2 linked regions of the Cupriavidus taiwanensis LMG 19424 genome follow. The protein of the gene in region 1 interacts with the protein of each later gene in a pairwise test. Links are inferred from orthologs where the notes say so. Each region holds a gene or a part of one and is shown on either strand. Other genes may lie near its edges. The genes, in order: RALTA_RS08330 and RALTA_RS09010.

The links.
Region 2: the proteins of RALTA_RS08330 (region 1) and RALTA_RS09010 interact in binary tests that used the Escherichia coli proteins (3 or more experiments, as listed by UniProt). The link is inferred for Cupriavidus taiwanensis LMG 19424 from one-to-one orthologs.

Annotation. Positions count from the first base shown.
Region 1 is NC_010528.1:1,828,582-1,831,885, reverse strand. What follows is about bases 67-3,056. They hold RALTA_RS08330 (ATP-binding cassette domain-containing protein), read right to left. Parts: upstream 2,531-3,056; coding sequence 602-2,530; downstream 67-601. Other genes in these bases: RALTA_RS08325 (MurR/RpiR family transcriptional regulator), read left to right, coding at 2,833-3,056; RALTA_RS08335 (disulfide bond formation protein B), read left to right, coding at 67-504. Outside these bases: more of RALTA_RS08335, read left to right, coding at 19-66; more of RALTA_RS08325, read left to right, coding at 3,057-3,304. UniProt on the Escherichia coli protein: Genetic data indicate it may be involved in ribosome assembly or function.
Region 2 is NC_010528.1:1,967,934-1,971,639, reverse strand. What follows is about bases 186-3,577. They hold RALTA_RS09010 (2-oxoglutarate dehydrogenase E1 component), read left to right. Parts: upstream 186-524; coding sequence 525-3,377; downstream 3,378-3,577. Other genes in these bases: odhB (2-oxoglutarate dehydrogenase complex dihydrolipoyllysine-residue succinyltransferase), read left to right, coding at 3,465-3,577; ugpQ (glycerophosphodiester phosphodiesterase), read left to right, coding at 186-195. Outside these bases: more of ugpQ, read left to right, coding at 1-185; more of odhB, read left to right, coding at 3,578-3,706. UniProt on the Escherichia coli protein: E1 component of the 2-oxoglutarate dehydrogenase (OGDH) complex which catalyzes the decarboxylation of 2-oxoglutarate, the first step in the conversion of 2-oxoglutarate to succinyl-CoA and CO(2).

The sequences.
Region 1 (3,304 bases):
ATCACCTGGGTTCCAATGATGCAAGCCAATTCCCGCGCCTATTTCCTGCTGATTGCCATCGTCTCCTTCGCCCTGGTCGGCGTCGCGCTCTACCTGCAGATCGAAAAGGGCTACCAGCCTTGTCCGCTCTGCGTGATGCAGCGCTTCGCCTTTATCGGCATCGGGCTGTTCTCGCTGCTGGCCGCGGTGGCGCAGAACACGCGCTCGCTGTGGCAGGGCCTGGGCATGCTGTCGGGCATCGCCGGCATTGCGGTGGCGGTCTACCATGTGTCGCTGCTGCTCAATCCCAAGGCATCGTGCGGCATCGATCCGCTCGAGAACTGGGTCAATGCGCTGCCCACCGCCAAGGTGCTGCCGCAGCTGTTCTACTCCGACGGCCTGTGCACTGCGCCGCTGCCGCCGGTGCTGGGGCTGTCGGTGCCGGCCTGGTCGCTGATCTGGCTGTTTATCCTGACGCTGACGCTGGCGGTGGGGCTGATCCGCAGGGAGAAGAATTTCCGCTGAGCCCTCGGGTAAGCGAACGACACAAAGAGAAACGGCGCCATCGGCGCCGTTTCTCTTTTGCGGTGGTGCGAGGGAGGAGACTCGAACCCCAGACCGATCAGGCAATCTGCTCGATCTGCTCCTGCAGTTCCAGCCACTTTTCTTCCAGCGTCTCGAGCTCGCCGTTGACCTCGCCCTGGCGCTTGAGCATCTCCATCAGCTTCATCTTGTTGGCTTCGGCGTAGCTGCCTTCGTCGGCCATGAACTGGTCGATCTCCGCTTTGGCGGACTGCAGCACCGCCATGCGTTTTTCGACCTTTTCCAGTTCTTTGGTGAGCGGTTTGCGCAGCGCCGACAGCCGCTGGCGCTCGTCCGCTTCGGCGCGGCGCTGGTCCTTGCGGTTGACGGCGGCCTCGCCGGCGTTTTCCGCCTGGTGCGCGGCGGTGGCGGCATTGCGCTTGGCCGCGGCCTGCTGCAGCAGCCAGTCGCGGTAGTCGTCCAGGTCGCCATCGAAAGGCCGGATGGTGCCGTCGGCCACCAGCATGAACTGGTCGGCGGTGGCGCGCAGCAGGTGCCGGTCGTGCGAGACCAGGATCAGCGTGCCTTCGAACTGCGCCAGCGCCATGGTCAGCGCCTCGCGCGTATCGAGGTCGAGGTGGTTGGTCGGTTCGTCGAGCAGCAGCAGGTTGGGCTTCTGCCAGACGATCAGCGCCAGCGCCAGCCGGGCCTTTTCGCCGCCGGAAAAGGGCTCGATCGGCGTGGTGGCCATGTCGCCGCGGAAGTTGAAGCTGCCGAGGAAGTCGCGTAGTTCCTGCTCGCGCACGTCCGGCGCCAGGCGCGCGAGGTGCTGCAGCGCGGAGTCGTGGTCGCGCAGCGTTTCCAGCTGGTGCTGGGCGAAGTAGCCGATCTGCAGTCCCTTGCCCAGGCGCAGGGTGCCCTTGAGCGGGTCCTGCGTGCCGGCCAGGGTCTTGACCAGTGTCGACTTGCCCTGGCCGTTCGCGCCCAGCAGGCCGATGCGCTGGCCGTTCTGGATCGACAGTGCCAGGTTGTGCAGGATGGTGACGGGCGGATCGGCTTCGGCGTAGCCGCAATCGACGCCGTCGAGCACCATCATCGGGTTGGGCGCGGCATCGGGCTCGCGGAACTCGAAGGCGAAGCCGGCGGCGACGTGCACCGGCGCCAGCCGCTCCATCTTCTCCAGCGCCTTGACCCGGCTCTGCGCCTGGCGCGCCTTGGTCGCCTTGGCCTTGAAGCGGGTGATGAACGATTCCAGGTGCGCGATTTCCTTCTGCTGGCGCGCGTAGGCGGCCTGCTGCTGCGCCATCTGCTGCAGCCGCAGGGTCTCGAACAGCGTGTAGTTGCCGCCGTAGCGGCGCAGCTGCTGGTTCTCGATATGCACCGTGACATTGCAGATCGCGTCGAGGAACTCGCGGTCGTGCGAAATCATCACCAGCGTGCCCGGGTAGCGCGCCAGCCAGTCTTCCAGCCAGACGATGGCGTCCAGGTCCAGGTGGTTGGTCGGTTCGTCGAGCAGCAGCAGGTCCGACGGGCACATCAGCGCCTGTGCCAGGTTCAGGCGCATGCGCCAGCCGCCCGAGAACGATGCCACCGGCTGCGATACCTGCGCCAGCGTGAAGCCCAGGCCCAGCAGCAGGGCCTCGGCACGCGCCGGCGCGGTGTAGCCGTCGGCGTCGGCATAGGCGGCATGGGCTTCGCCTTCGGCGCTGCCGTCGCCGCTGGCCTGCGCCGCGGCAATGGCGGCTTCGATCTCGCGCAGGCGGGTATCGCCGTCGATCACGTAGTCGACCGCGGTGCGGCTGACCGCCGGCGTTTCCTGCGCCACGTGGGCGATCCGCCACTGCGCCGGCACGCTGACATCGCCGCCGTCCGGATGCAGCTCGCCGCGCAGCAGCGCGAACAGCGTCGACTTGCCGCTGCCGTTGGCGCCGACGAGGCCCACGCGCTCGCCCGGGTTGAGCGTCACGCTGGTGTGGTCGAACAGCACCTTGGTGCCGCGCTGAAGGACTAGCTGGTCGATTCGGATCACGAGAGGGGAAATGCCTGAGTGAAAAACAGAAAAAGCGCCGTGAACGCGGGCCGCGGCCTGCGCTGTGGCGCTGGCCCGCATTGTAGCGTTTCCGGTGCGCGGCACGCCGTGCCGGTGCAAGGGGCGCGCCAAAGCGGGTCGAAGCGCGTCAATGCATGCACCGTGAAAGTGCCGCTAAAGCCGCCGAATTCAGGGATTACCCTTGGTCTGGCAAAACTCTATTTTCTTGTAAGTCGGTTGCGTGTAAATTCATTTTCACAACGACGCGCCCGCTAATGCGCAGTCGATCAACCGCTTCCACCATGCCCATTGGCCATTCGATTTCGGACCGCATTGCACGCAGCCTGCCGGCACTGACGCCGGCGCACCGCCGCATGGCGGAATACGTGCTGGCCAATCTGTTCCGCGCGGCAACCATGCGCATCGATGAATTTGCCGCGGCGGTCGAGGTCTCGGTGGCGACCGCCAACCGCTTCGCGCGGGCGCTCGGCTTCGACGGTTATCCGCAGTTCCGGGCCGAGCTGGTGCGCGGTTTCGAAGCCACGCTGGCGCCGGTGGAGCGGCTGCGCAGCGAGCTGGAACGACCCGCCACCGTGGCCGAAGTGTTCGCCGCCTCGCTCGAGGATGCGGCGGCCAATGCCGAAGCCACGAGGCGCGGCATCGACGCGCAGGCATGCGAGCGCGCGGTCTCGGCGATCCTGGGGGCGCAGCGCGTCTACGTGGCGGGCTTCGGCGCCAGCGGTTTCCTTGCCGGGCTGCTGCAGCACGGCCTGG
Region 2 (3,706 bases), 140 kb from region 1 along the record:
AGGGTGCGCCAGCTCGGTTGCGTCGCGCTCGATGCCAACCATTGCGAGCTGGATGCCGGCGTGATTGCCAGCGCACATGCGGCTGGCCTGCGCGTGCTGGCCTACACCGTCAACGATCCGGCGCGGGCGGCGCAGTTGCTGGCCTGGGGCCTGGACGGGGTGATTACGGACGCGGTCGACCAGATTGCTCCGTGATGCCGATTGTTGTGCGAATGTTGCGGATTCGCCGAATGCGCCGGGAATTGTCGCGCCGGTGTGTTTCGTATCGCGAAAAGTCCACATTGATCAAGCGCAATCCGTGCTATCCTTACCGCCGTGAAGACTTAAGGTCCTTCCCCGCACAACTTGCCCTTTCGGGTCTGGTGAGGCGGCCATTACACGCGGCACCCTGGTGGTGCCGTTTGCGTAAGCGCCAGCGCTGGGCTCCCAAGAGTTGTTTGCGATCCGCTAACCGGTCAAGCCGTGTCGCGGAAGGTTGAATAACCCGCTGAACTCCGGCAGACCCGGAGAAAAGTGAGCGTCCCATGATGCAGCAGTACCAGAGCAATTCGTACCTCTTCGGCGGCAACGCCCCCTATGTCGAAGAACTGTACGAAGCCTACCTCCAGAACCCCGCCTCGGTTCCCGATAATTGGCGCGCGTACTTCGACGCCATGCAGAACGTTCCCGCCGTCGACGGCTCGAACGGCCGGGATATCCCCCACGCTCCCATCGTTGCCTCGTTCGCCGAGCGCGCCAAGCAAGGTCCCATCCGCACCATCGTTGCATCGGCCGATTCCGACATGGGCCGCAAGCGCGTCGCTGCCACGCAGCTGATCGCCGCCTACCGCAACATCGGTTCGCACTGGGCCGACCTGGACCCGCTCAAGCGCCAGGAGCGTCCGCCCCTGCCGGATCTGGACCCCGCCTTCTACGGTTTTTCCGAAGCCGATCTCGATATCGTCTTCAACGCCAGCAATACCTACTTCGGCAAGGAGTCGATGAGCCTGCGCGAGCTGCTCAACAACCTGCGCGAAACGTACTGCGGCACCATCGGCTTCGAATTCATGTACGTGAGCGACCAGGCGCAGAAGCGCTGGTGGCAGGAGCGCCTGGAAACCACGCGTTCCAAGCCGGTGTTCACGCTGGAAAAGAAGAAGCACATCCTTGACCGCCTGACCGCGGCCGAAGGCCTCGAGCGCTTCCTGCACACCAAGTATGTCGGCCAGAAGCGCTTCTCGCTGGAAGGCGGCGAGAGCTTTATCGCAGCCATGGACGAGCTGATCCAGCACGCCGGCAGCAAGGGCGTGCAGGAAATCGTCATCGGCATGGCCCACCGCGGCCGCCTGAACGTGCTGGTCAACACCCTGGGCAAGATGCCCGCCGACCTGTTCGCCGAGTTCGAAGGCAAGCACGTCGACGACCTGCCGGCCGGTGACGTCAAGTACCACAAGGGCTTCTCGAGCGACGTCTCGACCGAGGGCGGCCCGATCCACCTGTCGCTGGCATTCAACCCGTCGCACCTGGAAATCGTCAACCCGGTGGTCGAGGGCTCGGCCAAGGCCCGCCAGGAACGCCGCGGCGCCGTCGGCAACATGGAAGTGCTGCCGGTGCAAGTGCACGGCGATGCCGCCTTTGCCGGCCAGGGCGTGGTCATGGAGACGCTGAACCTCGCGCAGACCCGCGGCTACGGCACGGGCGGCACGATGCACATCGTCATCAACAACCAGATCGGCTTCACCACCTCCGACCCGCGCGACGCCCGTTCGACGCTGTACTGCACGGACGTGGTCAAGATGATCGAGGCCCCGGTGCTGCACGTGAACGGCGACGATCCCGAAGCCGTGGTGTACGCCATGCAGCTGGCGGTGGACTTCCGCATGGAGTTCAAGAAGGATGTCGTGGTCGACATCATCTGCTTCCGCAAGCTGGGTCACAACGAGCAGGACACGCCCGCGGTCACGCAGCCGCTGATGTACAAGAAGATCGCCCAGCACCCCGGCACGCGCAAGCTGTACGCCGACAAGCTGGCCGCGCAGAACCTGGTCCCGGCCGATTTCGGCGACGAGAAGGTCAAGGAATACCGCGCCGCGATGGACGCCGGCAAGCACACCGCCGATCCCGTCCTGTCGAACTTCAAGAACAAGTTCGCCGTGGACTGGATGCCGTTCCTGAACCGCAAGTGGACCGACGCCGCCGACACCGCCGTGCCGGTGACCGAGCTCAAGCGCCTGGCCGAACGCATCACCGCCATCCCGGAACACCTGAAGCTGCACCCGCTGGTCGAGAAGGTGGTCAAGGACCGCGCCAACATGGGCCGCGGCGACCAGCCGCTGGACTGGGGCATGGGTGAGCACCTGGCCTTCGCCTCGCTGGTGGCATCGGGCTATCCGGTGCGCATCACCGGCCAGGACGCCGGCCGCGGCACCTTCACCCACCGCCACGCCGTGCTGCACGACCAGAACCGCGAGCGCTGGGATGCCGGCAGCTATGTGCCGCTGCAGAACGTCTCGGAAAACCAGGCACCGTTCACGGTGATCGACTCGGTGCTGTCCGAAGAAGCCGTGCTCGGCTTCGAATACGGCTACTCGACCGCCGAACCGAATGCGCTGGTGATCTGGGAAGCCCAGTTCGGCGACTTCGTCAACGGCGCCCAGGTGGTGATCGACCAGTTCATCTCGTCGGGCGAAGTGAAGTGGGGCCGTGCCTCGGGCCTGACGCTGATGCTGCCGCACGGCTACGAAGGCCAGGGCCCGGAACACAGCTCGGCCCGTATCGAGCGCTTCCTGCAGCTGTGCGCGGACCACAATATGCAGGTCTGCCAGCCGACCACGCCGGCCCAGATCTTCCACCTGCTGCGCCGCCAGATGATCCGCCTGTTCCGCAAGCCGCTGGTGATCATGACGCCGAAGTCGCTGCTGCGTAACAAGGATGCGGTGTCGCCGCTGTCCGACCTGGCCAAGGGCCACTTCGAGACCGTCATCGGCGACCACGAAGAACTGAACGCCGGCAAGGTCAAGCGCGTCATCATGTGCTCGGGCAAGGTCTACTACGACCTGGTCAACACGCGCAAGGAACGCGAAGCCAACGACACCGCCATCATCCGCCTGGAACAGCTGTACCCGTTCCCGCACAAGGCGCTGGCCGCGGAACTGAAGAAGTACCCGAACGCCAACGAAATCCTGTGGTGCCAGGACGAGCCGCAGAACCAGGGCGCCTGGTTCTTCGTCCAGCACTACATCATGGAAAACATGACGGACGGCCAGAAGCTCGGTTATGCCGGTCGCCCCGCTTCGGCTTCGCCGGCGGTGGGCTACTACGCAAAGCACAACGAGCAACAGAAGGCGCTGCTGGACGCGGCCTTCGCCAAGCTCAAGGGCTTTGTTCTGACCAAGTAATCAGTCGGCAGCCACGGCGGCGCGCGCAGGCGCGCCGTGGCATCGCCTGCATCAAGACAACACGCATAACACGAGGAATTCACCACCATGGCTATCGTTGACGTCAAGGTTCCGCAACTCTCCGAATCGGTCGCCGAAGCGACCATGCTCAACTGGAAGAAGAAGCCCGGCGAAGCCGTTGCCCAGGACGAGATCCTGATCGAAATCGAGACCGATAAGGTCGTGCTGGAAGTGCCGGCCCCGTCGGCCGGTGTGCTGTCGCAGATCGTCAAGAACGACGGCGACACCGTCGTGGCCGATGAAGTCATCGCCAAGATCGACACCGAAGC